DNA from 3 places in the Leisingera thetidis genome. Region 3 is predicted to be linked to each of the others. Evidence: riboswitches for the same ligand, from Rfam matches in the RefSeq annotation. Region 3 holds a riboswitch; each other region holds the start of a gene.
What was found. A riboswitch is a leader RNA that binds a small molecule or an ion and turns the genes downstream of it on or off. The one in region 3 is predicted to bind cobalamin.
Positions count from the first base shown of each region.

Region 1: another riboswitch for cobalamin. It lies ahead of OKQ63_RS16280 (hypothetical protein); the one in region 3 lies ahead of OKQ63_RS15675 (TonB-dependent receptor plug domain-containing protein).
Region 2: another riboswitch for cobalamin. It lies ahead of OKQ63_RS13200 (ABC transporter substrate-binding protein); the one in region 3 lies ahead of OKQ63_RS15675 (TonB-dependent receptor plug domain-containing protein).

Region 1 covers NZ_CP109787.1:3,370,445-3,380,514, forward strand. The annotation lists gene OKQ63_RS16255 (5'-nucleotidase C-terminal domain-containing protein) at 1-1,047, opposite strand, end outside; gene nudC (NAD(+) diphosphatase) at 1,370-2,353, shown strand; gene OKQ63_RS16265 (SRPBCC family protein) at 2,411-2,878, shown strand; gene OKQ63_RS16270 (alpha/beta hydrolase family protein) at 2,890-3,768, opposite strand; gene OKQ63_RS16275 (TetR/AcrR family transcriptional regulator) at 3,839-4,447, shown strand; cobalamin riboswitch at 4,466-4,687, shown strand; gene OKQ63_RS16280 (hypothetical protein) at 4,798-5,202, shown strand; gene OKQ63_RS16285 (protein-tyrosine phosphatase family protein) at 5,271-5,804, opposite strand; gene OKQ63_RS16290 (DNA polymerase III subunit gamma/tau) at 5,999-7,819, shown strand; gene OKQ63_RS16295 (YbaB/EbfC family nucleoid-associated protein) at 8,000-8,344, shown strand; gene OKQ63_RS16300 (GNAT family N-acetyltransferase) at 8,407-8,910, opposite strand; gene recR (recombination mediator RecR) at 9,046-9,645, shown strand; gene ltaE (low-specificity L-threonine aldolase) at 9,749-10,070, opposite strand, start outside.
Region 2 covers NZ_CP109787.1:2,751,755-2,761,824, reverse strand. The annotation lists gene OKQ63_RS13235 (PqiC family protein) at 1-548, opposite strand, end outside; gene OKQ63_RS13230 (MlaD family protein) at 550-2,634, opposite strand; gene OKQ63_RS13225 (paraquat-inducible protein A) at 2,631-3,266, opposite strand; gene OKQ63_RS13220 (paraquat-inducible protein A) at 3,233-3,850, opposite strand; gene OKQ63_RS13215 (hypothetical protein) at 3,897-4,184, opposite strand; gene rimK (30S ribosomal protein S6--L-glutamate ligase) at 4,619-5,524, shown strand; gene OKQ63_RS13205 (succinylglutamate desuccinylase/aspartoacylase family protein) at 5,529-6,572, shown strand; cobalamin riboswitch at 6,760-6,951, shown strand; gene OKQ63_RS13200 (ABC transporter substrate-binding protein) at 7,111-8,121, shown strand; gene OKQ63_RS13195 (FecCD family ABC transporter permease) at 8,118-9,167, shown strand; gene OKQ63_RS13190 (ABC transporter ATP-binding protein) at 9,164-9,925, shown strand; gene OKQ63_RS13185 (LysR family transcriptional regulator) at 9,970-10,070, opposite strand, start outside.
Region 3 covers NZ_CP109787.1:3,256,408-3,266,477, forward strand. The annotation lists gene OKQ63_RS15630 (hypothetical protein) at 119-271, opposite strand; gene OKQ63_RS15635 (hypothetical protein) at 363-539, opposite strand; gene argH (argininosuccinate lyase) at 632-2,026, opposite strand; gene OKQ63_RS15645 (TlpA disulfide reductase family protein) at 2,049-2,618, shown strand; gene OKQ63_RS15650 (hypothetical protein) at 2,726-3,310, opposite strand; gene OKQ63_RS15655 (hypothetical protein) at 3,466-3,807, shown strand; gene OKQ63_RS15660 (hypothetical protein) at 3,896-4,294, shown strand; gene OKQ63_RS15665 (sterol desaturase family protein) at 4,291-5,223, shown strand; gene OKQ63_RS15670 (EAL domain-containing protein) at 5,348-6,187, shown strand; cobalamin riboswitch at 6,419-6,627, shown strand; gene OKQ63_RS15675 (TonB-dependent receptor plug domain-containing protein) at 6,786-8,681, shown strand; gene OKQ63_RS15680 (ABC transporter substrate-binding protein) at 8,685-9,521, shown strand; gene OKQ63_RS15685 (FecCD family ABC transporter permease) at 9,518-10,070, shown strand, end outside.

The DNA of each region.
Region 1 (10,070 bases), 110 kb from region 3:
GAAATAGGAATGCATCGCCACCGGGCTGCGGCCGGCGGGCTGGCGCATCCGCTCCAGGGTGCGGGCATGGTCCGCCGCCAGCGCGCGCAGGAAGCCGGGCTCTTCTTCCGCCAGCGGCACGGCCCCGGCGGGCCTTTTCTGCGCCACCGGCCGCAGGCCGGCGCCGCCGCCCGCGGGCCGCCAGCCTGCCTCGCGATACTCCAGCTCCAGGCTGATCACCCCGAGATGCGAGCCATGCGCGCCCGGCATCACCACCGGCTTGGCAAAGTCCAGCGCCGGGTCCGGCAGCGTCAGATGGGTATGGCCGCCCACCACGGCGTCGATTTCCGCGAGAGCCGCCAGCGGCACCAGAGCGTTTTCGCTGCAGTCTGCGCCAGGCGTGCTGCCCGCACCGGTATGGGCCAGCGCCAGCACCAGATCGCAGCCCTCCGCCCGCAGCCGGCGCGCCTGGGCGGCTGCGGTGCCGACGATGCCGCCGGCCGCCAGCTGCGCCTGCAGCTGCTGGCCGCACCAGACCAGCGTCTGCGGCGGCAGCACCGACAGCACCCCGATCCGCACCGGCGGCAAATCCGGCCGGCCCGGGATCTGCCGCTCCAGCACTGCCGACGGCAGGAACGGCAGCTCAAGCCCCGGATGCACCGCTGTCAGGTTGGAGCACAGCACCGGACAAGGCATGTCCCTGACGACCCCCGCCAGCGCTGCAAGCCCGAAATCGAAGTCGTGGTTGCCAAGGCCGGCGGCATCATATTCCAGAACCTGAAAAGCGCGCGCCAGCGGATGCGGCCCCGCGGCCCCGGGAATGATGTCCCCCAGCGGCGAGCCCTGAAAGCTGTCGCCATTGTCCACCAGGATACTGGCCGCGCCCTGCCGGGCCGCTTCCGCCCGTGCGCTGGCGATCAGGCTGGCCACACGCGACAGGCCGATGGCCGGATCCGGCTGGTCGGCATAGTAATCATGGCTCAGCAGATTGCAGTGCAGGTCGGTGGTCGCCAGAATCTGCAGCAGCCCGGTGGCCGGGGCATCAGGGGCTCCCGCCCCGGTCACCATGTTCCAGTTCCTGCTGACACTGCCTGCGTGCTCCCTGCAGCGCCTTCCAGCGCCATTTCTGTCCCGGAGTCATTTGAATCAGCGTTTTAACGATTTGCAAAGAAACCTTTTTGCAGCTTGCTCATTTTTCCCGGTCCCGCCGCCGCAGAGGCCTGGCCCGCCGTATTCTGCAGCACTGGCCGCGCTGCGGGTGTGGCGGCGCAGTGACAGGCAAGAACGGATCACCGGCGATTGCTGGAAACCCCTGCGGCACACTGTCAAGGATGCCCCAGTTCCACCCGTTGCGTGCGGCCGCCGCGCCGCCAGTCAGAGGAGAGCCGCGATGAAACGCGCAGAACAGGTGACTTTCGGCGGCGGCGGACTGGAGCGCGCCGCGCATCTGCGCAATGATGCGGCGGCCCTGGACGCGGCCTGGAACAGCCCGCAGGCCCAAGTGCTGCTTGTCTGGCGCGGCAAGCCGCTGACCAGACGCGGGGCGGAGACGGATCCCCCCTGCGGCCTGGCATGGACGGACCCGGTGCATCCGCTGGCCGCGGGCCGCAGGGACGCCGCGCTGTTCCTCGGGCTGGACCCGGACGGCGCCCCCTGCTTTGCCTGCGACCTCAGTGACTGGCAGCCGGAAGACCTGGACCGGGATGCTCTCAACAGCTTTGCCGATGCCAGCGAACAGCGGCACCCCGGCCTGCCGGAAGCCCATGTCTTTGCCGAGCTGCGCCGGGTGATGGCCCGCCTCACTCCGCTGGAAGCGGAACTGGCGGCCACCGCCAAGGCGCTGCTGTCCTGGCACCGCAGCCACCGGTTCTGCGCCTGCTGCGGCGCGCCCAGCGACATGGCCCAGGCGGGCTGGCAGCGGCTGTGCCCGTCCTGCAAGGCGCCGCATTTCCCGCGCACCGACCCGGTTGTCATCATGCTGATTACGCACGGCGATTCGGTGCTGATGGGCCGCTCTCCCGGCTGGCCCGAGGGCATGTACTCGCTGCTGGCGGGCTTCGTCGAGCCGGGCGAGACGCTGGAGGCCGCCGTGCGCCGCGAGACCTTTGAGGAAACCGGCGTCCGGGTCGGCGCCGTCAGCTACCTGTCGAGCCAGCCCTGGGCCTTTCCGATGTCGCTGATGTTCGGCTGCGCAGGCATTGCTCTCAGCCGGGAAATCAGCATCGATCCGAATGAAATCGAAGACGCGCTGTGGGTCAGCCGGGAGGAGATGATGACCGTCTTCGGAGGCGGCCACCCGGTGATGAAACCCTCGCGCGAGGGGGCAATTGCCCATTTTCTGCTCAAGAACTGGCTTGCGGACACGCTGGACTAGAGCGCATATTGCCGCAAAAGGCGTGGCAGCCAGGCGGCGCAACTGAGGCAGGCGAGCATGGAATTTCTAAGCAAAGAAGATATCGAAGCCCCGATTGCCGGTGTGTTCGGCGCGATCAGCGATTTCGAGCTGCTGGAGCGCTCCGCCTTGCGGCGCGGCATCGAGCTGCAGCGCATCGGCGATCCTGCCAGTCCGGAAAAAGGCCTGGCGTGGGACCTGGCCTTCAGCTTCCGCGGCAAGCAGCGCGACATCCGGCTGGCGCTGGCATCTTACACGCCGGTCACCGGAATGATCCTGACCGGCGGCGGCAGCGGCATCGACGGCCGGATGGAGGTTGAATTGCTGGCGCTGTCGCCGCAACGGACCCGCATGTCGGTGCAGCTGACACTGTCGCCCACGACCCTGACCGGCCGCCTGCTGGTGCAATCGCTGAAACTGGCGCGCAGCAACCTTACCCGCCGGTTCAAGCTGCGGCTGGCGGAATATGCCAAGATCACCGAGGAACGGCTGAACCGCACCGCCTGACCGGCTGCGCATCAGATCTGCGGAATCAGACCGGGCCACAGGCTGGCATTGGCCGGGGCAAAGGCGCCGAGATGGCCAATCGCCTGCAGGCCCGACCGGTTCGGCACCAGCACCGTACGCCGCTGCGGCACCCCGCCGAAAACCTCGCCCAGGCGCCACACGGCAGGTGGCGGCACAACGTCATCATCCGCGATCGCAAACAGATCCACCGGAATGCCGCTTTCGGCCCAGCGGGGGCGCGGCAGGCTGCGGCCGGTGTCCGGCAGGTAGCTGCCCCGGGTGGTGCACCAGCGCCGCCATTGCCAGTAGACCCCGGCGGGCAAATCGGCCCCGAACCCCACCGCGCGCCCGGGCAGATAGCCCAGGGCACCGGCCGCCAGCGGCACATGGCCGAACCAGAAAGCCAGCGCCAGCGCTCGGTAGGGCCAGGGATGATCGTGGTGATGCACCAAGCCGCCCGCAACCACGATCATGCGGGCGACGTCCTCAAGACCATCCTGCAGGGGCATCAGCATCGCCCCCAGCGAATGGCCGATCACCCACAACGGCACGCCCGCGCAGTGCCGCCGCATCTCGGCCCGGGCGGCCGGCTGATCCACCAGCGCCCACTCGGCCATTGTAACCTTGGAGCGGCGCGGATGGCCCTGCGCCGAGTCTCCGAAATCCCGGTAGTCATAGGTCAGGCAGGCGATCTGCCGCTCTGCCGCCAGCCAGCGCGCGAAATGCCGGTAAAAGCGCTGCGGCACCCCGGTTGCGCCGTTCAGCACCACCGCCGCCTTTGCCGTCCCGGCCGGCTGGTACAGCCGCCCGGCCAGCTCCCCGTCCCCGGAGGCAAAGCGCAGCTCCTGCTCCCGGATACCGGCGGTATGTTCTGCGTGTCTGTCCAGCATGGCGGCCTCCTAGACCAATCGGTCTAATCCCTGACTGGACCATTTGGTCCAATGCTGTCAAGCTGCCGCCATGACTGACGTGACGACAGCCAGCCCGCATCAGGACAGCCTGCCTCCGACCCGGGACCGGCTGATCCGCGCCGCGGCCCGCCTGTTCCGCGACAAGGGCTATACCGGCACCGGCCTGGCAGAGCTGCTGGCCGCTGCCGCGGCGCCGAAGGGCTCGCTTTACCACCATTTCCCGAATGGCAAATCCGACCTCGCGCTGGCCGCGGCGGCTTGGGCCTCGGATCAGATGCTGGAGCTGATCGACGCCGCCTTCAACCCGGCCCCTAGCTTTCCCGAAGGCGCCAAGACGGTCTGCTACAAACTGGCCAAGCTGTTCGACAAGCAAGGCAGATGGAGCGGCTGCCCGGTCTCTGCCACCCTGTTCGCAGGACCCGAAAACGAGGCCTTTCACCGGCACGCCGCGGAGCTGTTCGAGGGCTGGATCGCGGCCACTGCCCGCCATGCCGAGCGCCTGGGCCTGCCGCAGGACGCGGCCCGCGCCGCCGCCGAAAACTTCTATGTCCTGCTGCAGGGCGGCTGGCAGCTGGCGCGGGTGCGGCGCGACTCGGATGTGATCCGGGGGCTGCACCGGCAGATGCACGCACCAATGCAGTTGCAGAAAAACGATTGACGACTCGGGGCGCCAGCCGCTACCGCTGGTGGCGATGGTTCCCGCGCCACAGAATCTTGTGTCCGGGATGAAAAGGGAACACGGTGCGGCCTGCACGCAAGCAGGCCAATTCCGCGGCTGCCCCCGCAACTGTAAGCGGCGAGCGACCCCGATAGAGCCACTGGCCCGCAAAAAGGCCGGGAAGGATCGGGAAAGCGACGACCCGCAAGTCAGGAGACCTGCCATCGGAAGTGAAACTCGAAACCGGGCGGGGTGTCCGGACAGGGTCTGATGGCTGCGGCGGAGGCTTTCCGTCATTCATCCGGTCTCTTGTCCGCCAGACCCCCGCGCCACGCGCGGAGGGCGCAGATATGATTTGGACGGACCAGACGCATTTCTATGCGGCAACGGATTGCAAGTATTTGGGGCGCCCCTGCCCTGCGGCGGAACGGATGATCGCCAAGCTGGCCGAGGCGATGACCAGGGCCAAACCGCTGACCCAGGAGGATTTCGAGATCACCGGCACCACCGCGCTGGACGGCTGCCCGCGCACCTGCCCGGCGCAGTTTGCCGCCAGCCATGACCGGATCCGGCTGTATTGCGGCGTGGGTGGAGAGGCCCCGCGCGAAGGGCTGGACCGCTTTGCCGATGCCATCCTCAGCCGCGGCGGCACCGGCTTTGCGGCCTCGAAACTGGACGCCCGCCCCTGCGCGCTGATGGAGGCGCTGCCGAAAACCGCCGAAGCGCGGCAGGCGGAACAGATGATGGCGCTGTGAAACCGAAATCACGCAAGCTCTGAGAGCCGGGCGATTGCGTTCCTGGCTTGCGTGGCGGCCCGGCCTGCCTACTGCGCCGCACAGGCCCACTGCAATTGCCCGTCAGTCTCCACTGCGCAGGGCCGCACCGTCCGCAGCCGCGCCAGCGCTTGCGCCGGATCCTCGCCGCATTCGATCATCAGCCGCAGCACCGCCATGCCCGACCGCCCGCAGCCGCCACGGCAATGCACCAGCACCCGGCCGCCGCCGCCCAGCGCCTGCCGTGCCGACTGGCTGGCGGCGGGCCATTTCGCCGCCACCGCGGGCGGCGGCACCTGGAAATCCGGCACCGGCAGATGCAGCCAGCGGCAGGCCATGCTTTGAATATCGATCCCCAGCCGCGGCACCCCCGCGGCGTCATGCTCCTCGGCCGTGGTCATCGAGAGCACCAGCCCCGGTTTCCACTGATAGATCTGGATCAGGTCGCCCCGGTAATCGCCCGCCCCGCCGGGCAGCCGGCACAGCGCCAGAATGCCGCCGCCGGCCGACAGCGCATGGATGATCAGGCCAGCCTGCGCCGCGCCGTCCTGCGCGGCAGGCTTCGAGGTTTCGTCAGTTCGCATACCGCCTCCTCAGCCGCTGCGTTCCTGCATGCCCCCGCATCTCCCCGTCTGCGCAGACTAGCTTCTAACCGCGCAATCCCAAAGCCCTTTTGCGGCCTCAGGATTGCCGCCTTCTGCGGTGGACGAATGCGGCGCGCTTCAATACCCTGCGCGGAACGCGGGCGCTCCGCATCCCGAATCCGGCACGAGACATCATGAACGACATCCCCAGCGGCACACCCGGCGGCACCGGCCCCTCCAAATACCAGGTTCTGGCCCGCAAGTACCGGCCCGAGACCTTTGCCGATCTGGTCGGCCAGGACGCCATGGTGCGGACGCTGAAAAATGCCTTTGCCGCCGACCGCATCGCGCAGGCCTTCATCATGACCGGCATCCGCGGCACCGGCAAGACCACCACCGCGCGGATTATTGCCAAGGGCATGAACTGCGTCGGCGCCGATGGCCAGGGCGGCCCGACCACCGATCCTTGCGGCCAGTGCGAGCATTGCGTGGCGATCATGGAGGGCCGCCATGTCGACGTGATGGAAATGGACGCAGCCTCGCGCACCGGCGTGAACGACATCCGCGAGATCATCGACAGCGTGCAGTACCGCGCCGCCTCGGCCCGCTACAAGATCTACATCATCGACGAAGTCCACATGCTGTCGACCAGCGCCTTCAACGCGCTCTTGAAGACGCTGGAGGAGCCGCCCGCGCATGTGAAGTTCATCTTTGCCACCACCGAGATCCGCAAGGTGCCGGTGACGGTGCTGTCGCGCTGCCAGCGCTTCGATCTGCGCCGGATCGAGCCGGAGGTGATGATTGCCCTGCTGCGCAGGATCGCCACGGCGGAAGGCGCAGAGATTGCCGAAGACGCGCTGGCGCTGATCACCCGCGCTGCCGAAGGCTCCGCCCGCGATGCCACCTCGCTGCTGGATCAGGCGATTTCCCACGGTGCGGGCGAGACGACGGCGGATCAGGTCCGCGCCATGCTGGGCCTCGCGGACCGCGGCCGGGTACTGGACCTGATGGACATGATCCTGCGCGGCGATGCGGCGGCGGCGCTGACCGAACTATCCGGCCAGTATGCCGAGGGCGCCGACCCGCTGGCGGTGCTGCGCGATCTGGCTGAAATCACCCATTGGGTCTCGGTGGTGAAGATCACCCCCGATGCCGCCGAGGACCCCACCGTCAGCCCCGACGAGCGCGCCCGCGGCCAGGCGATGGCCGAGCGGCTGGCGATGCGCGTCCTCACCCGGATGTGGCAGATGCTGCTGAAGGCGCTGGAGGAAGTGGCTGCCGCGCCGAACGCGATGATGGCGGCTGAGATGGCGGTGATCCGCCTCACCCATGTGGCCGATCTGCCCTCGCCCGAGGAACTGATCCGCAAGCTGCAGGACACCCCGCCGCCGCCCCCGGGCCAGGGCCCGGGCGGCGGCGTGCCGATGCAGGGCATGGGCGCTCCGGCCCTTGGGAGCTCAGGCGGCGGCAATGCCCAAGGCAGCTATGGCGGCCAGGGCGGGCCCGGCGGCGGCGCGCCCGTGGCGCATGGCGGTGGCGGCACCGTGGCGGCTCTGGCGCCGCAAGTCAGCTCCGCGCTGGCCCGCTACCCGAGTTTCGAACATGTGGTCGAGCTGATCCGCACCAACCGCGACGTGAAACTGCTGGTCGAGGTCGAGGGCGGCGTGCGCCTGGTCTCCTACCAGCCCGGGCGGATCGAATTCACCCCCTCCGCCCAGGCTCCCAAGGATCTCGCCGCGCGGCTTGGCACGGCGCTGCAGAACTGGACCAGTGCGCGCTGGGTGGTCTCCATCGCCCCCGACGGCGACGCCCCCACCATTGCCGAGGTCCGCGACGCCGCCGAAAACGCCCTGCGCGAGAAAGCCGCCGCCCATCCGCTGGTGCAGGCGGTGCTGGAGAGCTTTCCCAAGGCGAAGATCACCCGCATCCGCACCGCCGAGGAACTGGCCGCCGAAGTCGCCGCCGAGGCCCTGCCCGAGGTCGAGGATGAATGGGATCCGTTCGAGGACGGCTGAGCAACGCTCCAGGAATTTGCGGGTGCGGCCATCTCCCTGCTGATTGCTCCGGGACCCGGTTCAGCCGGCCGGGACGGGCGGAAGGGTGCCATGCTCCCCTGATCCGGTGAACCTTCCCCCTTGTTTCAGCCCCGCGCGCCCCGTATCTACCCTCCAAACCGGAATCTCAGGAGACTTCAGATGCTCAAAGGCCTCGGCGGTCTTGGCGACATGGCCAAGATGATGAAATCGGCACAGGAACTGCAGGGCAAAATGGCCCAGATGCAGGAAGACCTGCACAACGTGGTGGTCACCGGCGAGGCCGGCGCGGGCCTGGTCAAGGCGACCGCCTCGGCCAAGGGCGACCTCAAAGCGCTGGACATCGATCCGTCGATCTTCAACGGCGACGACAAGGAAGTGGTCGAAGACCTGATCCTGGCCGCGATCAAGGACGCCCAGGCCAAGGCGGCGGAAAAGGCGCAGGAAGAGATGGCCAAGCTGACCGAAAGCATGGGCCTGCCCAAGGACATCAAGCTGCCGTTCTAAGCGGCCGCACGCTTCCATGCTTGAAAGGCGGCCCGTTTGGAGCCGCCTTTTTCTTGCCCGCCTCAGCTCGTCTCCAGCCGGAACTTCAAAAAACGCTGCCCCTCGTAATGCACCTCACCGGCCTGAGCAGCCCCCAGCCGTGCCAGCGGACGCAGATGGCGGCGTGTTGGCGGCAGCAGAAAGGTGACAAAGGGGATGCGCGCATCCCGCCGGGCAAACGCGAGCGCCTTGCGGGCAATGGCCGGCCCCAGGCCAAAGCAGTCCGGCCTCAGCACCAGCCCGAAATCCCATTCGCGTCCCTCTTTCTGGAACCCGCCCCAGCCAAGATAGTCTTGACCGCGCAAGAAAGCCCAATGGCCCAGCCCGTCGCGCTGCCAGCAGGCTTCCTTGGCGGCCGCGAAGTCCCTGGCAGCGGCCTCATCCCAGCTTCCGGTCAGCAACGGCATATGCTCTGCCATCCGTGGATCTGACATGTGGCGGGCAATCTCCTGCGGCGCCACGTCCGTCAGCCGGGCAAAACGCAGCTGCCGCGCCCCGTTTTCCTTTTGCTCTGTGGCACGTCTCATTCCGAACCCTCCGCCGGCCCTGCCAAGGCATACCCCCGGGCAGCAGCAAAACAAACCCCGAACATTTTGCCGCCCTGCCCTTGCGCATCCCCGCTGCAATCAGCCTATATGGCTGGACAGACAAGGGCCCGAGGCATGATCAAGAACTCCACCAGCGACATCGAAGACCTGATTGCCCTGATGGCCAAGCTGCCGGGGCTGGGGCCGCGCTCGGCGCGGCGCGCGGTGCTGCATCTGATCCGCAAACGCGCCCTGTTGCTGACGCCGCTGGCCGACGTGATGAGCGAGGTCGCCGCGACCGCCCGTGAATGCCTCAACTGCGGCAACGTCGGCACCAGCGAGATCTGCCCGATCTGCACCGATGAAGAGCGCGCCAACGGCGAGCTTTGCGTGGTCGAGGATGTGGCCGACCTCTGGGCGATGGAGCGCGCAAGCGTGTTCAAGGGCCGCTACCACGTGCTGGGCGGCACCCTGTCGGCACTGGACGCAGTGGGACCGGAAGATCTGCGCATTCCCCGTTTGGCGGACCGGGTGGCCGCCGAAGGCATCAGCGAGGTCATCCTGGCCCTGAATGCCACCATCGACGGGCAGACCACGGCGCATTACATCGCCGACCTGCTGGAGGGCCGGGTCAGGCTCACCTCGCTGGCGCAAGGCGTGCCGATCGGCGGCGAGCTGGATTATCTGGATGAAGGCACCATCTCCGCGGCGCTGCGGGCGCGGAAGGAAATCTGACGGCGCATCCCGCCGTAAAATTTTTAAGAAAAAATTTTGGCCGGAAAATTTGAATTTTCCGGAGCCGCGCCCGCCTTTGGCGGGCGCGGCCTTCCTCAGCTTGTCAGCCGTAAAAACCCTTGAGCCCCTGAACCGCCCGCGCCAGCGCGCTGTCATCCACGTCCTTGTGCAGCACCATCCGGATCGCGCCGGCGCTGCCGCCGCCGATCACCACCCCCTCCGCCGCCAGATGCGCCCGCAGCGCACCGTTGCGCCCGTCGCCCGGGGTAAAGAACACCATGTTTGTGGCATGGGACACTTCACCGGCACCCAGCCCGCGCAAAACGCTTGCCAGCTCTTCCGCCCGGGCATGGTCCTCCGCCAGCCGGTCCACATTGTGCTCCAGCGCATAAAGCCCGGCCGCCGCCAGTACGCCTGCCTGCCGC
Region 2 (10,070 bases), 500 kb from region 3:
TGCGAGACCTGCCGCGCGAGTTCCGCCAGCGCCAGGGAGAGCGCTTCGGCGGTTGCGGATGGCCCGGTGCCGCTGATCGGTGCCTGGATATCGAAACGCTTCACGAATTCCCGCACCGTGCCTTCGGGTGAGGAGACCGCGAACTGACCGGTCAGCGCAAAGGTTCCGTCGGTGCGCGCGTAAACCTGATCCACCCGCACATCCAGCCGCGCGTCGGGCCCGGAGTTCAGGGGCCAGGGTTCCACTGCGGCAGCGGCACCGGTCCGTTCGTTCAGCCCGCGGGCAAGCGCTGCGGTCATGCCGCGGGCCGGATCGTCGGCCCATTGCGCCCCGCCAAGCGCAAACAATGCGCCGCCTTCGCCTTCAGCGACAATATCCGACGCTGCGGCGTAGGACGGGAGGGAGATCAGCCGGACCTCGATGGTGCGGGAACGCAGGTTGGCCACTTTCTCGCCGGGGGCGGAAGTGATCAGGTAACGGGCATCATTGGCCGGGGCGCAAGCGGCCAGCAGGGCAATGGGAAGCATCGGCAACAGGATGTTTTTCATTTTATTTACCAAACAGAAGGGAATTCGGATCGCGTTCGATCTTGCGGGCAAGCTGGGTTACGGAACGGGCGGCCGACTTGATTTCGCGCAGGGCATCCAAGGTCTCGGAGTTGAAGCTGGAGCGGGTGCCATAGGTGCTGATCAGGGCTTCGGACTGGGCGACGAGGCGCTCCAGCCGGGCGGACAGGGCCGGCAGCCCCTCTGCCGCGGCGGCCACAGTATCGGCTGCCTCGCGGGCGGACCGCATGGTGGCATTTGCGTTGTCCACCAGCCCGCCTTCGCGCAGTGCTGCCAGCGTGAACCGCATTTCGTCCAGGGCGGCGGTCAAGGCAGGCGGCAGGGCCCGGGCTTCCGGGGTTCCGATCAGCGCATCTGCGCTGTTCATCAGCTGGCTTGCCGAGCGGATCAGCTCTTCCGCCGCCAGTGAATTGGCCTTGGCTGCCAGCGCGCGGAAATCATCGACCAGGGCGGGCAGCTCATCCGATGCCGCGGCAAGGCTGGCGGCGGCCAGGCTGCCTTGCGCCAGCGCAGCGGTCAGGTTTGCCACCGCTCTGCCTTGTTGCAGCTCAGTCAGCATCGCGCGCAATTCCGCCACCGCGGCTTGCAGTTCGCCGGGCAGGGCGCGAGCGGCGGGGTCCGCGACCAGCGCGCGGGTGTCCTCCAGCAGGGCCACGGCTGCGGCGGGGGCCTGGCGGGTGCTTTCGGCTGAGGCCAGGGTTTCGATGCTGGCCAGGGTGCTGATCGCCTGAGCCATCAGATTTTCGACCGGCAATTCACTGATCCGTTCCAGCGCCCCTTCCGCTGTCGCCCGGAAATCCGGCAGATCGGACGGTGCGCTGGGCAATGCAGGGAAAGGCTCGGCGCTGCGGTCAAAAGAGGCCGGTTCAGCCGCCGCAAGGGTGACCAGCTCGACGATCAGCTCCGAGCTGAACAGCCCGGCGGCCGCCAGCCGGGCCCGCAGCCCGCCCGCAACGGCCTGTTCGAGAAAATCCAGCACTTCGGTTTCGCCTGCGCCGGGGGGGAGGCCCATCAGGGACGGTTCAAGAAGCAGTTTGGCAATCAGCCGCACACCGGCTGCGTCGCTGTCGTTTTGAATCGCGGCGTTCAGGCTGCTGACCTCGCCGATCTTCACGCCGCCCAGCTTGACCGCGGCTCCGCTGCTGAGGCCGGCCACTGACTCGTCGAAGGCCACCGAGACGGCCACGCCACCAGAGAGTGCCCGGGCAAAAGCAGCACGGCGGGCCGTTGCCTCGTCCGGGTGGATGTCAAAGACTGCGCCGGCACCGACGGGTCTGCCACCATCGAAAACAGTGTCGAACTCAATGCCGCCGGCCACCAGCGAGGCGATGCTGTCAACGTCCAGCGACAGCCCGCTGGCGCCGATCGAAACGGAAAATCCGGAGCTGTCCCAGAACCGTGTGGCCGAGTTGATCCGCCGGTCATGCGGCGCGTCGATGAAGGCATCGACAACGATGCTGTCGCCGCTGACCGTCAGGCGCGGCTGCTCCAGCCGCCCGACCTCGATGCCGCGGAACAGCACAGGCGACCCTTCAGAAATCATCCGGCCGTCGGCCGTGCGCAGGGTGATCCGCCGCCCGGCCCGGCCCGGCTGCACCAGCGGCGGCCGGTCGGCGCCCTCGAAACTGGTGGCTGGAGTGCCCGGGTCCTGGTCCCAGGTGCCCTCGATGTAGACGCCGGACAGCACGGTGCTGAGCCCCGAGATACCGCGCGTGCTGACTTCCGGGCGGACGACCCAGAAGGCAGCATCCTGGTCCAGGTAGGGGGCAATTTTCTTGTCGATGCGGGCCCATACCACAACCTTGCTCAGATCGTCGGCAAAGCCCAGTTCCTCGACCTGGCCGATCACCACATCGCGGTATCGCACCATGGTCTCATTGGCGGCAATGCCGGAGGCGTTGTCAAAGGCGATCCGGATCAGCACGCCGCGGTCGGTATAAGCTTTCCAGGCAACCCCCAGCGACACCGCCAGCGCCACCAGCGGCACCAGCCAGACCAGCGACAGGTTGCGCCACAGGGACGGGCGCTGCGCGGAGATTTTCATCGGGGCGGGTTCAGGCGTGCTCATTCATATTCTCGCTTTTCCGCTTTCCAGATCAGCCGCGGATCGAAACTTTGGGCTGCCAGCATGGTGAAGGCAACCGACAATGCAAAACTGACCGCTGCAATCCCCGGGCTGACAGCCGCGGCAAAATCCAGCTGAACAAGGGCGGTCAGGATCGCCACGACAAAAACATCGATCATCGACCACCGCCCGATGAACTCGACAACTTCATAGAGCGCCAGCCGGCCATGGCTGCCAAGGGCCGCCGGCCTGCGGACCGAAACTGCAAGATAGGCGATGGCCAGGAATTTGGCGACCGGGATCACGATGCTGGCAAAGAACACGATGAAGGCGACACCGTAGGAGCCATGGCTGAACAGTTCGGCAATGCCGCCGATCAGCGTGTTTTCGGAAGTGCGGCCAAAGGCGGTGGTGCGCAGCATCGGCCAGATATTGGCCGGGACATAGGCGATCATCCCGGCGGCCAGCCAGGCCCAGACCCGCTGCAGGCTGGCCGGTCCGGCTGGGTCCAGGGGGCCGCCGCAGCAGGCGCAGGCCTGCGCGCCGCCCGAATTCGCGGTGCCGCAGGCGCGGCAGCCTGCCAGCCCGGCTTCGGCGGCAGTCAGGAAGCGCCGCGCGTCTTCAGGGTTTTCCATACGGTCAGCCTGCAAATCGAGTTGTCGGTCAGAATGGTCACCACCAGAAGCGCGGCAAAAGCCCAGAAGGCGGGCCCCAGCCCAACCTGCGCCAGGCCGGACACTTTGACCAGCGCCACCGCCACGCCGATTGTGAAGATCTCGGCCATGGCCCAGGGTTTTAGACGCTCCGCCCAGCGGTAGACGGCAGCCGCCCGCGGCGCCGGGCGCCAGCCCAGGGCCATCGGCGCCAGGGTGTAGACCAATGCACCGTAGCGGGCGGCGGGCAGCAGCACGATCAGAAGGCCGGTGGCCAGCGACAAGGGCGCCATCGGCCCGCGTGAAAACGCCAGCACCGCATCCAGCACCGAGGCCCGGTGCGACAGGCCCTGGGCCTTCAGCTCCAGAAAGGGGAAACCGGCCGCCGCAGCCAGCAGGATCAGTGCAGTCAGCGACAGCATCGCGATCCGGGTCATCGCACCGGATCTGGGCGCGGCCAGAACCGTGCCGCAGCGGGCGCATCTGGCCATGGTGTGCGCCGCCACTTCCCGGTCCCGGTGCAGCACGTCGCAGACCGGGCAGGCGATCAGTTGTTCTGCGTCCATTTCACCCCTGTCCAGTCAGACCGCGCGTGCCGCAACGGTTCGGGAGTCACTCTGCGAAGGTCAGCCCCGGCAGCACTTCTTTGCCGACCCGCCGGTAATTGACAAAGGAGTTGGCACTCAAAACCACAAAGAAGCTCTCCATATCAATCAGAACATAGCCCTTTTCCAGAAGAGCACGCGTAAGCTCCGTGATGTCGTCCTCGTAAAGCCTGTGCCGCCCGCACAATTCCCGGAGCAGCTTCTGGGGAATTCTATAACGGCCGGAGGTTTTCCCTCCGAAGTCCCGGGCATAAAGCCCTGCCAAAGCTTCAGCAGCGCTGTCGAAGGTGGACATTCGCTAATTCCGATGAATTTTTGTCTATGGGCGAAAAAATATCACATGTATGATGGGGCGGCAACCTTGGTGAGCAACGGCGCGATGAACATGGTTCCGGAAAATCCGGTGCCAGGCGCCGGACTGCCGCCGCTGACTCTGAAATGGTTCGGTCCGGACACCGCAGCATCGGGCAGCTGCCTGCTGATGCCACGGCCTGCCTGAGCAGCCGGAACTCATCAGGACGGGGCTTCGATACAGATGCCGCACCCCATTGGCCGGAGGCCGCCGTTGGCTCCCTTCCGGCGATGTGACCCGGCTGCTGGACGTTTCTCTCTCTGGCGGTCCGGCTGGTCTTTCCAACGACCGCCAGCCATGCGGGGCTGAAAAACCCGCTTGGCCGCCGCCTCCACCAAACGCGCCTCTGCTGCGCGGCAGACCGAAAAGGACAACATATGAAAATTGCCATGCTGGCGCGAAACGCCAATCTTTATACCCACAAGCGTCTGAAAGCCGCCGCAGAGGAGCGCGGCCACCAGCTCGACATCATCGACACGCTGCGCTGCTACATGAACATCGCAACCCGGCGGCCCGAGATCTATTACAACGGTGAGAAACTGACAGGCTATAACGCCGTGATCCCGCGGATCGGGGCATCGGTCACCTTCTACGGCACCGCGGTGCTGCGCCAGTTCGAAATGATGGGGGTCTACCCGCTGAATGAAAGCGTCGCCATCGGGCGGTCGCGGGACAAGCTGCGCTCGATGCAGCTGTTGTCCCGCGATGGCGTCGGGCTGCCGGTCACCACCTTCGCGCACGACCCCAAGCAGACCGAAGAGGTGCTCAAACTCGCCGGCGGCGCGCCGATTGTGATCAAGCTGCTGGAAGGCACGCAGGGCATCGGCGTGGTGCTGGCCGATACCGACCGTTCGGCAAAATCGGTGGTCGAGGCGTTCCGCGGCGCCGGGGTCAACATCCTGCTGCAGGAATTCATCAAGGAATCCGGCGGCACCGATATCCGGGCGATTGTCATCGGCGGCAAGGTGGTTGCCGCGATGAAGCGCACCGGGGCCGAAGGCGATTTCCGCTCCAACCTGCACCGCGGCGGGTCGGCCCAGATTGTCAAGCTGACGCCGGAGGAGCGCGCCACCGCCGTCCGCGCGGCCAAGACCATGGGGCTGAACGCCTGCGGCGTCGACATGCTGCGGGCCAATCACGGCGCGGTGGTCATGGAGGTCAACTCGTCCCCCGGCCTGGAAGGGGTGGAAAACGCCACCGGCCTGGATATCGCCGGCAAGATGATCGAATTCCTGGAAAAACATGCCAAGACCGGGGCCACCAAAACCAAGGGCAAAGGGTAACGGCATGAAGGCGCGTCCGCCCTTCACCATCGGCCACGCCGAGGTGGCGCCGGGATCCCGGCTTACCGTCGACCTTCCGGTCAGTGTCCTGTCCGATCACACGCCGGTCACCATGTCGGCGCATGTCGTGCATGGCCGTCGGGACGGGCCGGTGATTTTTGTCAGCGGCGGCGTGCATGGCAACGAAGTGATCGGTGTGGAAATCGTGCGCCGGCTGCTGCGGACGCCGAACCTGGCGGTGCTCAAGGGCACTCTGATCGCGGTGCCGATTGTCAACGCCTTCGGCTTCATCAGCAGGTCCCGCTATCTGCCTGACAGGCGGGATCTCAACCGGGTGTTTCCCGGCAGCGAGCATGGATCGCTGGCGTCGCGTCTGGCGCATTTGTTTATGACCGAAATTGTCGCCCGGTCGGATCTCGGGATCGATTTGCACTCGGCGGCGATCCATCGGACGAACTTTCCGCAGATCCGCATCCCGCCCGGCAACCCGCGCGCCCGGGACCTCGCCGGAGTCTTCGGCCCGCCCATCGTGATGCGGTCCGCTCTTCGCGAAGGTTCCCTGCGCAGCGCGGCCATGGAGATGGGCAAGGATGTCCTTCTGTATGAGGCGGGCGAGGGGCTGCGCTTTGACGAGTTGTCGGTCAGGGCCGGGCTGGCCGGCATCCTGCGGGTAATGCGGCACATGGGGATGCTGCCGGCCAAAGGCATTTCCAAACCCAAGACACCGCCGCAGTTCTGTTCTTCCAGCAAATGGCTGCGGGCGCCAATGGGCGGCCTCCTCAGAGTGTACAAAGCCGATGGCGGGCTGGTCCGGCAGGGGGAGCTGATGGGATCCGTTTCCGACCCCTTTGGGGAGGAGGACCAGGAAATCCTGGCGCCTTTCGACGGGCTTATAGTCGGCCGCGCGATGATGCCGGTGGTGAACGAGGGGGACGCCGTGTTCAATCTGGGCAGCATCCGTTCCTTTGAGAGGGCCGGGGACACGGTAGAGGACCTCAGCACGCAGCTGGAGGATGATCCGATGTTTGATGAAGATGAGATCATCTGAGGAAAATCAATATTTCTCCGGCGCAGAACTGCGCCCCGGACGGCAGCCGCGGCGGCTATGCAGCACCGGCATTTGACGCGGCGGCTCCAGCTGCGCCCGGGCGGCGTCCTTGCCGCGGCGCAGATGCGCTGTTTGCGGAGATTTCCCGGAGCAGCATAACTTTTTCTTGCCGCAGCGGAATTGATGCGCTACCCGCGCTCTACCGGTCCCGCAAGGGCTAAGAGGGAATCCGCGGTGCTTTCGGGCGCCAAACGGAACTGCCCCCGCAACTGTAGGCGGCGAGAGCTGTCCCATCGTGTCACTGGCCCGCAACGGTCTGGGAAGACGGGACAGACAGTGACCCGCCAGTCAGGAGACCTGCCGGCAAAACCGAAACACACCGGGCGGGGTTGTCCGGGGAGGTTGCCGATGAAAACGTGCCACCGCTGCCGGACCCGGCTCGGCTGCACAGGCGGAAGGCCCCGGTTGTCCGCCTCGCCTCACCGGTCAATGCCCTTTCACCCGTTCTCCGGTCATTGACACATGGAGATCGAAAGTCATGTTCCTGCGTTCCGGCCTGATCGGCCTGTCCTTCACTCTCGCGGCCCAGGCTGCGGCTGCCGGCGAAAGCTTTCCGCTGACCATCGAAAACTGCGGCCAGTCCGTCACCTTCGAGGCGCCTGCGGCGTCCTCCGTGACGGTTGGCCAGGCTGCCACAGAAGTGCTCTATGCGCTGGGGCTGGGCGACAAGGTGCTGGGCACCTCGGTCTGGTTCAACGACGTGCTGCCGGAATATGCAGACGTGAACGCCAAGGTCGAACGGCTGGCCGACAACGACCCGAGCTTTGAAAGCGTGGTGGCCAAGCGCCCCGGCCTGGTGGCGGCGCAATACGAATGGCACGTCGGACCCGAAGGCATCGTTGCCAAGCGCGAGCAGTTCCATGACCTCGGCATCCCGACCTATGTGATGCCCGCCGATTGCGTCGGCAAGGACAACACCACCGGCGGCGACGGCACCCGCACGCAGATGTTCACCACCGGCAGCCTCTATCAGGGCATCGAGGAACTGGCAGCGATCTTCGGCGAAGCGGAAAAGGGCGCCGAACTGGTGGCCGGCTACAAGGCGCGCGAAGCCGCGGCTGTTGCCAAGGCGCAGGAGGTTGCGCTGGAGGATGCCTCTGCCGTGTTCTGGTTTTCGTCGCCCGAACTGGAGAGTGACCCGTTTGTGGCCGGCCAAAAAGGCGCGCCCGGCTACATGATGCAGCAGCTGGGCCTGCGCAATGTGATCGAAACGGACGAGGAATGGCCCACCGTCGGCTGGGAAACCATCGCCAGGGCCAACCCGACGGTGATCGTGATTGCCCGCATGGACCGCCGCCGCTTTGCCGCAGATGACCACGAGAAAAAGCTGGAGTTCCTGCGCACCGACCCGGTCGCCAGCCAGATGGATGCTGTGAAGAACGGCCGCATCGTGGTGATGGACGCCCAGGCGATGGATGCCACCATTCGGGCGATTCCGGCGCTGGAGGATCTGGCCGCTGAACTCAGCGCGATCGGCGCCGGCGAATGAGCGCGGCCGCCGCAGTTGCATGGCAGGGCGTCAGGGGCGTCTGTCTGGCCCTGCCGGTGTTGGCTGCGGCGGTTCTGGCGGGCGCAATGATCGGGGAAACCGCGCTTGCGCCTGACCTTGTCCTGTCGGTTCTGGCCAACAAACTGGCCGGAGCGGGGCTGCCGGTGGACCCGGTGGACCAGGGCATCATCTGGAGCTACCGGCTGCCGCGGGCACTGGTGGCGGGGGCCTGCGGTGCGGCGCTGGCGGTGACCGGGGTGGTGCTGCAGGCCCTGCTGCGCAATGCGCTGGCCGATCCTTACATTCTTGGAATTTCGGCCGGCGCCTCCACCGGGGCGGTGGCTGTCACCATTGCCGGGCTTGGCGGCGGGGCTCTGTCGCTGTCTTTTGGCGCCTTCAACGGGGCGCTGCTGGCCTTCGGCTTTGTCGCTTTGCTGGCGCGCGCCGCCGGGGCAGGGGGCAGCCGGGCGGCGGCGGCGCAGATCGTGCTGGCGGGCATCGCCGGCTCGCAGCTGTTCAACGCGCTGACCGCCTTCATCATCGCCAAGTCCGCCAATGCCGATCAGGCCCGCGGCATCATGTTCTGGCTGATGGGCAACCTCAGCGGCGTGCGCTGGCCGGACGTGTGGCTGGCGGTGCCGCTGGCGCTGGCGGGCTGGGTGATCTGCCGGTTCCATGCGCGGGCGCTGGATGCCTTCACCTTCGGCACCGATTCCGCCGCGGCGCTGGGCATCCCGGTGCGGCGGGTGCAGGTGGTGCTGATCTTTGCCACCGCGCTGATGACCGCGGTGATGGTATCGATCGTCGGCTCGATCGGCTTTGTCGGCCTGGTGATCCCCCACGCGGCGCGCTTTCTGGTCGGTCCCGGCCACCGCAGGCTGATGCCGGCCGCCGCCCTGACCGGGGCGGTGTTCCTGATCGGCGCCGACATTGTCTCCCGCATCATCATCCCCGGCCAGGTGCTGCCGATCGGGGTGGTTACCGCCTTGATCGGCGCGCCGGCCTTCGCCGTCATCCTGGTGCGCGGGCAGAGGACCGCGCGATGAGGATCGAAGCCCGCAGCCTGTCCTATGCGGTGCGCGGCAAGCTGCTGCTGTCGGATGTGTCGCTGGCGGTGCAGCCGGGCGAGACGCTGGCGCTGGTGGGGCCAAACGGCTCCGGCAAGTCGACGCTGATGCGGCTGCTGGCCGGACTGGCACGCCCGTCGGAGGGCGAGGTGCTGCTGGCGGATCAGCCGCTGGCCCGGCTGAAGCGCCGCCAGATCGCCCAGCGGGTGGCGATTGTCGAGCAGCAGGCCGATACCGCCGAGCGCATCACCGCCCGGTCGGTGGTGGAACTGGGCCGCACCCCCTGGCTGTCGGCGCTGCGGCCCTGGAGCGGCGAGGACAGCCTGCATGTGGACAAGGCGCTGCGGACGGTCGACATGGAGGGCTTTGAGCAGCGCGAATGGGCGACCCTCTCCGGCGGCGAGCGGCAGCGGCTGCACATCGCCCGCGCTCTGGCGCAGCGGCCCGGGCTGCTATTGCTGGACGAGCCGACGAACCATCTGGACATTCAGCATCAGCTGTCGATCCTGGACTGCATCCGGAACCTGAAGGTGACCACGGTGGTGGCCCTGCATGACCTCAACCAGGCCATGACCTGCGACCGGGTCGCGGTGCTGTCGCGGGGGCGTCTGGTGGCGCTGGGCACGCCGCAGCAGGCGCTGCGGCCGGAGACGGTTTCGGAGTTCTTCGGGATCCGGGCGCGCTGGCTGCGGGACGGCGACGGGGCCGATCCGTTCCTGTCCTTCCACCTGGCCTGAGGCCGCCCGCCAAGCGGCGGCGCCGCTGCCGCCTTAGGATCCGTTCAGCCGGCCAGGTTGCTGAACAGGCCGCTGGAGCGGATGAAGGCGCAGCAGTCTTCGGTCAGCGCGGCAAAGCGCGAGCGTTCGCGCTGGTAGAGGTAGA
Region 3 (10,070 bases):
CGGCGCCGCCATTCCTTGCCGCTGAAGATCAGCGCATCAGAAACAGCACAGGCTGAACAGCACTGCAGCGGACAGCTTCCGCCCGGGCCAATCGGCCGGACGGGCCCTGCCCGTGTTCTCAGAAAGTACCCGACACACCGACCCGGCCATAGCCGGAAACCGTAACCCCGGTTGCGGCGGGTTCCTGCTTTTGCAGCGGTTTGGTTGCCGAAGCCCCGGTGTCGCAGGCCGCAAGGCCGGTCAGGGCCAGAATCACAACGGCAGCTTTCATCGCAATATCCCCAAAGAAAAACCGCCCCGGCAGTCTGCGGGGGCGGTTCCGAAGTGGTGCTTCAAGAGCAAGGCGTCAAGTGCAAGGGCCGCTAGAACCCCAGGAACACACTGACCGGCCCCTTGTGCAGCCCGACCGCGCCGCCCACGTGAACACCGCTGCCGCCCACGCCGACACCGGCGTTCAGGGTCGGCTGCACCGGCTCGCCGTCCGCTCCGCAGGCAGCCAGCAGCGCCAGCCCCAGCAAAGCAAAGATCATGTTGCGCATTGTCTGCCTCCTTGCCGCAAATGCGGCCTTCAACGGGCGGCCATCACCAGGCGGCCCTCACCAGACGGCCTTCACCGGGCGGCCCTGCGGCCTCAGCCTGCCAGGACGTCCTGCCAGCGGGCGATCTGCGCGCGCACCTGGGCGGGCGCGGTGCCGCCGTAGGACATGCGCGAGTTTACCGAGTTTTCGACGCCGAGCACAGAGAAGATGTCTTCGGTGATGCCTTCGTGAACGCCCTGCATGTCCGCCAGCGTCAGGTCCGGCAAATCGCAGCCGCGGCTTTCGGCCATCGCCACCAGGGTGCCGGTGACATGGTGGGCATCGCGGAACGGCACCTTGAGCACCCGCACCAGCCAGTCGGCGAGGTCGGTTGCGGTGGAAAAGCCCGAGCCCGCCGCCGCCGCCAGGCTCTCGCGGTTGGCGCTCATGTCACGCACCATGCCTTCCATCGCCGCCAGCGCCAGCATCCAGTTGTCGGCGGCGTCGAACACCTGCTCCTTGTCCTCCTGCATGTCCTTGGAATAGGCCAAGGGCAGCCCCTTCATCACCATCATCAGCGCGGTGTTGGCGCCAAAGATCCGGCCCACTTTGGCGCGGATCAGCTCGGCCGCGTCGGGGTTCTTCTTCTGCGGCATAATGGACGAGCCGGTGGAGAAACGGTCGGACAGGGTCACGAAACGGAACTGCGCCGAGGACCAGATCACCAGCTCTTCGGCAAAGCGGCTGAGGTGCACGGCGCTGATCGAGGCGGTGCTGAGGAACTCCAGCGCAAAGTCGCGGTCGGAAACCGCATCCAGCGAGTTTGCCGCCGGGCGGTCAAAGCCCAGCGCCGCCGCGGTCATCTCGCGGTCGATCGGGAAGGAGGTGCCGGCCAGCGCCGCTGCCCCCAGGGGCGATTCGTTCATGCGTTTGCGGGCATCGCGCACGCGGCTGAGGTCACGGCCGAACATCTCGACATAGGCCATCATGTGGTGGCCCCAGGTCACCGGCTGCGCGGTCTGCAGGTGGGTGAAGCCCGGCATCACCCAATCGGCGCCGGCCTCGGCCTGCGACAGAAGCGCGCGGATCAGCGCCAAGAGGCCCGATTCCGCCGCGTCCAGCTGGTCGCGCACCCACAGCTTGAAATCGGTCGCGACCTGGTCATTGCGCGACCGGCCGGTGTGCAGACGGCCCGCAGGCGCGCCGATGATCTCCTTCAGCCGGGCCTCAACATTCATGTGAATGTCTTCCAGCGCTGTGGAAAACTGGAAAGTTCCCGCCTCGATCTCTGACAAAACGGTGAGCAGCCCTTCCCGAATGGCCTCGGCATCATTATCCGTAATGACGCCTGTTGCGGCGAGCATCGCCGCATGGGCCCTGGAGCCGGCAATGTCCTGGGCTGCCATCCGCTTGTCGAACCCGATCGAGGCATTGATCGCCTCCATGATCGCGTCGGGACCGGCGGCAAAGCGGCCGCCCCACATCTGGTTCGAGGATTGATCTGTCATGGTGTGGAACCCCGGAGATAATATGCGTCTGTTTCGTCAGCTTTCCCTTTATATGGCCCTGACCTTGGGTGCAAATGCGGCCTTTGCCGCGGATCAGGCGCAGCTGGAGGCCCTGCGCGACGGCTCGCTCAAGAAGCTGGTGGTGCATGCCGAGCCGCGGGATGTGTCCGCGGCCGCCTTCCAGCTGGAAGACGAACAGGGCACCGCAACCCTCGCCGACTACAAGGGCAAGGTGGTGCTGCTGAACTTCTGGGCCACCTGGTGCGCCCCCTGCCGCAAGGAGATGCCGCAGCTGGAGGAGCTGCAGCAGGAGTTCGGCGGCGATGATTTCCAGGTGCTGACCATCGCCACCGGCCGCAATTCGCCCGCCGGCATCCGGAAATTCTTTGACGAGAACGGTATTGCCAGCCTGCCCCGCCACCAGGACCCGAAACAGGCGCTGGCCCGCGAGATGGCGGTGATCGGCCTGCCGATCACGGTGCTCCTGGACCGCGACGGCAACGAGGTGGCGCGGCTGCTGGGCGATGCCGAGTGGAATTCGGACAGCGCCAAGGCGATCATCAAGGCGATGATCGGCGAGGCTGAGGGGTGATGACGCCATGCCCTGCGGACTCCCATAGGTCCTTGGGATCCGCAATTATGCAGCGCAATGTGATCTTAAGGCCTTAAACCGCAACTGTTTTTACAGATTCGACTGGCCTATGGCTCTTTGCCGTTAATGGCGCCGATGTAGCCGCCGTATGACACCACAAAGTCCACCTGTTCATCTTCACCAAATAAATACATAGCCTCTCCTTTCTCAATTTTCCCGTCACTTGCTGCAACGACAGGAAACCAGACAGAAGCCCAGCGGGTTTTAGTGCCAGGTATACCCGTCCATTCGGCTACTAAATTGCCATATTTACAGCTGACCAAATCAATGGCAGCCCGCCCCTCACCGTCTACTGGAATTGCCAAGGTTGCAGGGGTCTCAAAACGGGCCTGAAATTCCGCGCCCTTGATCCTGCACGACGCAATGACTGGTGAAGTAGAGCCGGAACGCTTTTCATCTGACCGGAAAGCCACTTGGCGCGTTGCTTTACCTCTGGGTGCAGGGCGGTCCGCTTCGAGGAAAGGAGCTGGCACAAGCGGCTCAGGCTCCGGCAGTGGCGCGCAAGCCGCTAAGCCAGCTGAGGTCACTACACAGGCAGCTTTGACCGCGTGTTTGGAACTGAAATGAGAAAAGCTCAACAATCCATCCTTCAACTCAGGTTTGCATTTCGAATACAAAGCATCCGGCAACATTGAATGTCCACCACATTTCAATATTGGATGTTCCTAGCCCGACGGCCATCGCTCTCACCCTGCAGTTCATCCCGGCGTGATCCCCGCTCATTTCGCGCTACGTCATTCTTGAGGGACGTCCCTAAGAGGCGCCCGCTTGTAGGGTGGAGAGTGAAATGAAACCTGTTGTGTTACTGATTGGCAAGCTGCCGCATGTGATTGGCAATGTCGCAGAGCAGCTTGACCATCTGCCGATTCAATGGCTGGGCGCGCATGACCAGCCGGAAGTGGTGCGCCAGTTGGAAAACGAGCCGCGCATCGAATGCGTGATCATGGGGGCCGGGCTGGATGACCAGATCCGCGGCGATCTCATCGGCATCATTGCCGCGCTCAGGCCGGATGTCTGCATCCACCTCAAGGACCGCGCCTCCGGGCCGGAGGGGCTGGTGCCCTTTGTCGAACGGGTGGTGCAGATCCAGGTGCTGGCACGGCCGCGCACCGCTGCGATGGCGGGCTAGCGGCGGGCGGCGGGCCGCCCGGCGCTTGACCCCACGCCACCTTTGACAGCCTTCCCGCGGGCCGCCAAGCTGCCCGCGGGAGGACGTGATGCCGCTTGACTTGCTGCTGGCCCTGGTCGCGGGCGGGATATCCGCAATTGCCGCGCTGCTGCATCTGGCCGGGTGCTCCCGGCAGATGGTTCTGGGCCCTGAAACCGCCCGCGCGACCTGGCTGCGCCACTTTCCCCAGGATCCCCCTGCCAGGGTGCTGCCGGCCGCCAGCGGCCAGGCCGCGCTGGTCCTGACCGGCAGCGGCGCCGGTCTGCTCTGGGCTTTCGGCGCCGGCACCGCGGGCCGCCATCTGTCCGGATGCAGGATCCGCGAGACCGCCACCGGGCTGCGGTTCGACTTCAACGATTTCGCGGCCCCCGGCCTCTCCCTTACCCTGCCGGAAGGCGAGCGCCGGGCATGGCTGGCCCGGATCGCAACCGCGGCGGAGGCCGCATGAGCGGACCGGTTTCCTACCCTGACGCGACCCAGCTGGCGGTGCCGTTCTTCATCGCCGCGATCCTGGCCGAGTTCCTGTGGATTGCCCTGACGCGGCGCGGCGGGCGGTATGAAACCCGCGATGCCGTGACCTCGCTCATCATGGGCGCGGGCAGCGTCGCGGAGGGTCTGCTGCTGGGCTTTCTCGCCTGGGGTTTCCTGATGATGCTGTGGCAGATCACGCCCTTGGACATGGGCACCTCGCTCTGGGCGGTGCCGGCGTGTTTCGTGCTGGATGATCTGCGCTACTACTGGGTGCACCGGTTCGGCCACCGGGTGCGCTGGGTCTGGGCGTCGCACGTGAATCACCATTCCAGCCAGCATTACAACCTGACCACCGCGCTGCGGCAGACCTGGACCGGCACCTTCACCTTCATGATGGCGGTGAAGGCGCCGATGGTGCTGCTGGGCTTCCACCCGGCGCTGGTGCTGTTCTGCGGCGGCCTCAACCTGATCTACCAGTTCTGGATCCACACCGAGGCGATCACCCGGCTGCCGCGCTGGTTCGAGGCGGTGATGAACACCCCCAGCCACCACCGCGCCCACCACGGCAGGAACCCGCGCTATCTGGATTGCAACTATGCCGGCGTGTTCATCATCTGGGACCGGATGTTCGGCACCTTCGTGCCGGAACAGGACCACGACCGGCCCGATTTCGGCCTGGTGCACAACATCGCCACCTTCAACCCGCTGCGGGTGGCCTTTCATGAATGGGCGGCTCTTTTCAAGGACATGGCCCAGCCCGGGCTGAGCTGGAAACAGCGGCTGCTCTATGCCTTTGCGCCGCCCGGCTACAGCCATGACGGCAGCCGCGGGACCTCGGCCCGGATCAAGGCCGGCCATCTGGCGCGCCACCCCGAAGACGCCGGCACCCCCGGCTTCGGCGGCTGAGGCCGGGGCGCCCGAGGCAAATCATTCAAATGCGATCTTTAATTCCGCCTCAACCCTTTTGCCTGAAGCTGCGGCAAGGATCATACTGTGTCACAACTTTGCCGGAACAGGGCCGCAGCAGCACATGAACAGACAACACCCCCTTGCAGATCTGCCCGAAGGCTCCGAAAACCCGCTGAACGCGGCAGTGGCCGGCCGCGACCGGTCGACGCTGGATATGGTGGCCGAAGCGGTGCGGCACGATCAGACCGTGCTGGCCTACCAGCCCGTCATGCAGGCAATGGCACCGCATGGCGTCGCCTTTTACGAAGGATACATCCGGGTGCTGGACCCGACCGGGCGGGTGATTCCCGCCCGCGAGTTCATGCATGTGGTCGAGGACAAGGAAATCGGCCGCGAACTGGACTGCCTGGCGCTGCAGCACGGGTTGCGGGCGCTGGAAAAATCCCCGCATATCCGGCTGTCCGTCAACATGTCGGCCCGCTCCATCGGCTATCAGCGCTGGACCCGGGTGCTGGCAAGCTTCCTGAAACGCGACCCCGCCCTGGGCGAGCGGCTGGTGCTGGAAATCACCGAGGCGTCGGCCATGGCGGCACCGGAGCTGGTCACTGATTTCACCGGCCGGATGCAGCAGCACGGGATTGCCTTTGCGCTCGACAATTTCGGCGCCGGCACCACCGCGATCGGCCATTTCCGCCAGTTCTTCTTTGACGCGGTCAAGATCGACGGCCAGTTTGTGCGCGGTATTCACGCCAACCACGACAACCAGGCGGTTGTCCGGGCCCTGGTCGGGATTGCCAAGCAGTTTGACATGTTCATTGTCGCGGAATCGGTGGAAAGCCGGGAAGATGCTGAATTCCTTGTTGAAAACGGCGTCGACTGCCTGCAGGGCTTTCTGTTCGGCGCACCGTCCGTTGCACCGCCCTGGATCGAGTCCATGAAACAGCGCCAGCAAACAGGCTGAAGGCGGCTGGCAGCCGCCGCAAGGCTGCGCAGGAAAACGGCAGGAAAGCGGTGCAGCAAGTTCTTGCGCCTGAGCCGGTGCCTCCGCCTGTTCCGGTGCCTCCGCACGGTCCGCTTTCGGGGCATGCCGCCCGCTTGGCCCGCTCCGGGGCGGCCGCCGCCGCGCTCCCGCCCGCCGCCGGCTGCGGTGCCCCTGCTCATCCCCGGTCTTGACAGAGCCGGTCCGATTTGCCTAAGTCGCGGCCATTCTGGTCCGGCTGGGAAACCACCCGGTTAATAGGGAACACGGTGCGGTGTAGCCAAAAGGCGCCAAATCCGTGACTGCCCCCGCAACTGTGAGCGGAGAGCAATGCTGCGATATGCCACTGCCCCCAGGGGCGGGAAGGCGCGGCAACGCCTCGACCCGCGAGTCAGGAGACCTGCCAGGATGATCACCCTATCCCGGTGCGGGGCGCGCCGCAGATAACGGATTTCCGTAGTGGTGGCAGTTTTCACCGTCTGCGGGGGCAATGCCTTTCAAAGACCCAAATTCGAACATGCTGCCCGCCCCGGGCAGCCGCTTGGCCTGTGCGTGCTGCGCGGGCCGGGAGGAATGGAATATGCGCAAGGCAACCCTGTCCCCGATCGCCTCACTGGCCGCCGCCCTGGCCGCCGTCCCCGCCATCGCAACCGCCCAGGACGCGGAGATCACCGATCTGGGCGAAATCATCGTCTCCGGCGGCTTCACCCCGGTCGAGGCGCAGAAATACGGCCGCGCCGTCTCGGTCCTGACCAGCGAAGAGATCGAAGACCGCGGCATCAGCACCGTTCAGGACGCGCTGCGCTCGGTTCCCGGCCTGATGGTGAGCGGCTCCGGCGACAGCTTCACCCAGGTCCGCATCCGCGGCGCCGAAGCCAACCACACGCTGATCCTGATCGACGGCGTCGAGGCCTCGGGCGGTGACAGCGAATACTTCCTCTCCGGCCTGGACACCGCCAATATCGAGCGCATCGAGGTGCTGCGCGGCCCGCAGTCGGTGTTCTACGGCTCCAACGCCTCCGCCGGCGTGATCAACATCATCACCAAGACCGGCGGCATCGGCACCGAATACGGCGGCAGCGCCGAGGCCGGCACCGACGGTTACCGCGCCTCGGCGCGGGTTTCGTCGCGGACCGGACGCGGTGGTATCGCCTTCAGCTTCGCCCATGATAACGACGACGGCTTTGACGCTTCCGGCGACGGCGGCGAAGAAGACGGCATCCGCCGCAATACCCTGCAGCTGAAGGGCGATTTTCTGGCCACCGGCCGGCTGAAGCTCGGCTTCAACTTCCGCTCCTCGGATGAGCGCTATGACAGCGACAGCACGTCTTTCACCGCGGCGGATGCGGCCAGCTATGTCGTGGACGATCCGGCGCAATTCAGTGACCGCGATGAGCAGCTGGCCCAGGTCTATGGCGAGCTGGACACTCTGGGCGGCCGCCTGACGCACCGGCTGTCGCTGGAGCGCACGGACTTTGACCGCTCCCTCAACGGCGGCACCCCGACCGAGACCAGGACCGAAGCGGCGAAGTACCTGCTGAGCTTCGGCCTGGACGGGCAGCCCGCAGACAAGGCGGAGCATCTGCTGAACGCAATGCTGGAATGGGAAGAGGATTCCAGCAGCTCCAACCCGGCCTTTGTGCGCGAAACCAAGTCGATTGCCCTGGAATACCGCGGCAGCTTTGCCAATGGCCTGGACCTGCAGCTGGGGGTGCGCCACGACAGCAACAGCGTCTTCGAAGACGCGACCAGCTGGACCGCCAGCGCCTCCTATACCTTCGCAGGCAGCGGCGTGCGCCTGCACAGCTCGGCCGGCACCGGCATCGTGAACCCCTCCTACTTTGAGCTGTTCGCCAACAGCACCTTTGGCGCCACCACCTACCTTGGCAACCCGGACTTGCAGCCTGAGGAAAACCGCAGCTTCGATTTCGGGGTTGAGGTACCGTTGCTGCAGGGGCGCGGGCGGGTTGACGCAACCTATTTCGATGAGACGCTGACGGGCGAGATCGAGAGCTACATGGTGAATGCAACCACGTTCTCCTACCGCAACCAGGCCGGCGGCAGCGACCGCAAGGGTGTCGAGCTGGCGGCCAGCCTGGACGCCACCGATGCCCTCGATCTGCGCCTCTCCTACACCTATCTGGACGCCACCAACCCCAATGGCTCGGTCGAGATCCGCCGCCCGGAGCATGAGTTGCTGCTGAGCGCCACGCTTGACACCTTCAACGGCCGCGGCTCGGTTGCTGCCGATATCCGCCATGTGGCAGGCAACTGGGACAGCCAGTTCTTCGGCGCCTTTGCCACCGCCGAGCTGCCGGACTACACCACCGTGAATGTGGCGGCCCAGTATGAGCTGACGGATAACGTGGTGCTGACCGGGCGCGTCACCAACCTGTTCGACGAGGACTACGCGGACGTCTGGGGCTACGCCAAGCGCGGCCGTGCGGCCTATGTTGGCGTCAGAGCCTCGTTCTGATCCATGCTCCGTCTGCCCGGCATAGCCCTTGCCCTCCTCTGGGCCGCCGCCGCCGCCTGTGCCGGGCCGTCGCGCGTGGTCACCATGAACCTTTGCGCCGACCAGCTGGCGATGATGCTGGCGGGCCCCGGCCAGCTGGCCTCGGTGTCCTATATCGCGCGGGATGCCCGTGCCTCGGCCATGGCAAAGGAGGCCTTGGCCTATCCCGTCAATCACGGGCTGGCCGAGGAGATCTATCTCCTGCAGCCGGATCTGGTGATTGCCGGTGCGTATTCCACCCCGGCCACCACCGACATGCTGCGCCGCCTTGGCGTGCCGGTGGCGGTGTTCCAGCCCGCCCGCTCGCTGCAGGATGTGCGGGCGCGGATCCTGCAGATGGGTGAGGCCCTGGGCCGCGAGGCGGCCGCCCGCCGGCTGCTGGCGGACTATGACCAGCGGCTGGCCGCGCTGCAGAACACCGGGCCGGCGGCGCCGCGCGCCGCGCTTTATGCCGCCAACAGGTTCACCTCCGGCAGCCTGACCCTGGCGGGCCGGATCCTGCAGGCGGCGGGGCTGCGCAACATCGCGGATGAGCTGGGCTATGCGCACTCCGGCCATCTGCCGCTGGAACTGCTGGCGATGGCGGATCCCGATCTTCTGATCGGCACCTCGCCCTATCCGCGCGGCTCGCGCAGCGAGGAGATCCTGCTGCATCCGGCGGTGCGCCGTCTGGCGGCGCGCAGCGGTGCCGGGCGGATCCGCGATGCCGACTGGGTCTGCGGCACCCCGCATGTCCTGCGGGCGGTGGCGGCGCTGGCGGAGCAACGCCGCATTTATCTGGAACGAAAGGACCCGGAATGACCCGGCTGATGCTGACCCTTGCCACCGCGGTTCTGGTGCTGTTTCCGGTCTCGCTCGCCGTCGGGCCGGCCGATGCGGGCATCGGCGCCAGCCTGGCCGCGCTGTTTGACGAGAGTTACGGCCCGCTGACCCTGGTGATGCGCGAAATCCGCCTGCCGCGGGCGCTGCTGGCGGTGATCATCGGCGCAGGGCTGGGGCTGGCCGGGGCCGCCATGCAGGGCTACCTGCGCAACCCGCTGGCGGAACCGGGGCTGATCGGGGTGTCTTCCTCGGCGGCGCTGGGGGCGGTGCTGGCGATCAATACCGGGCTGGCGGCCACCGCCGCGCTGGGGCTGCCGCTGGCGGCACTGGCGGGGGCCTTGGCAGGCGTGTTTCTGGTGATGGCGCTGGCCGGGCCGCAGGGCGGCTCGCTGACGCTGATCCTGGCGGGGATTGCGGTCTCGGCGATGGCGGCGGCGCTCACCTCGCTGGTGCTGAATCTCTCGCCCAACCCCTTTGCCGCCAATGAGATCGTGTTCTGGATGATGGGTTCGCTGGCCGACCGCTCGA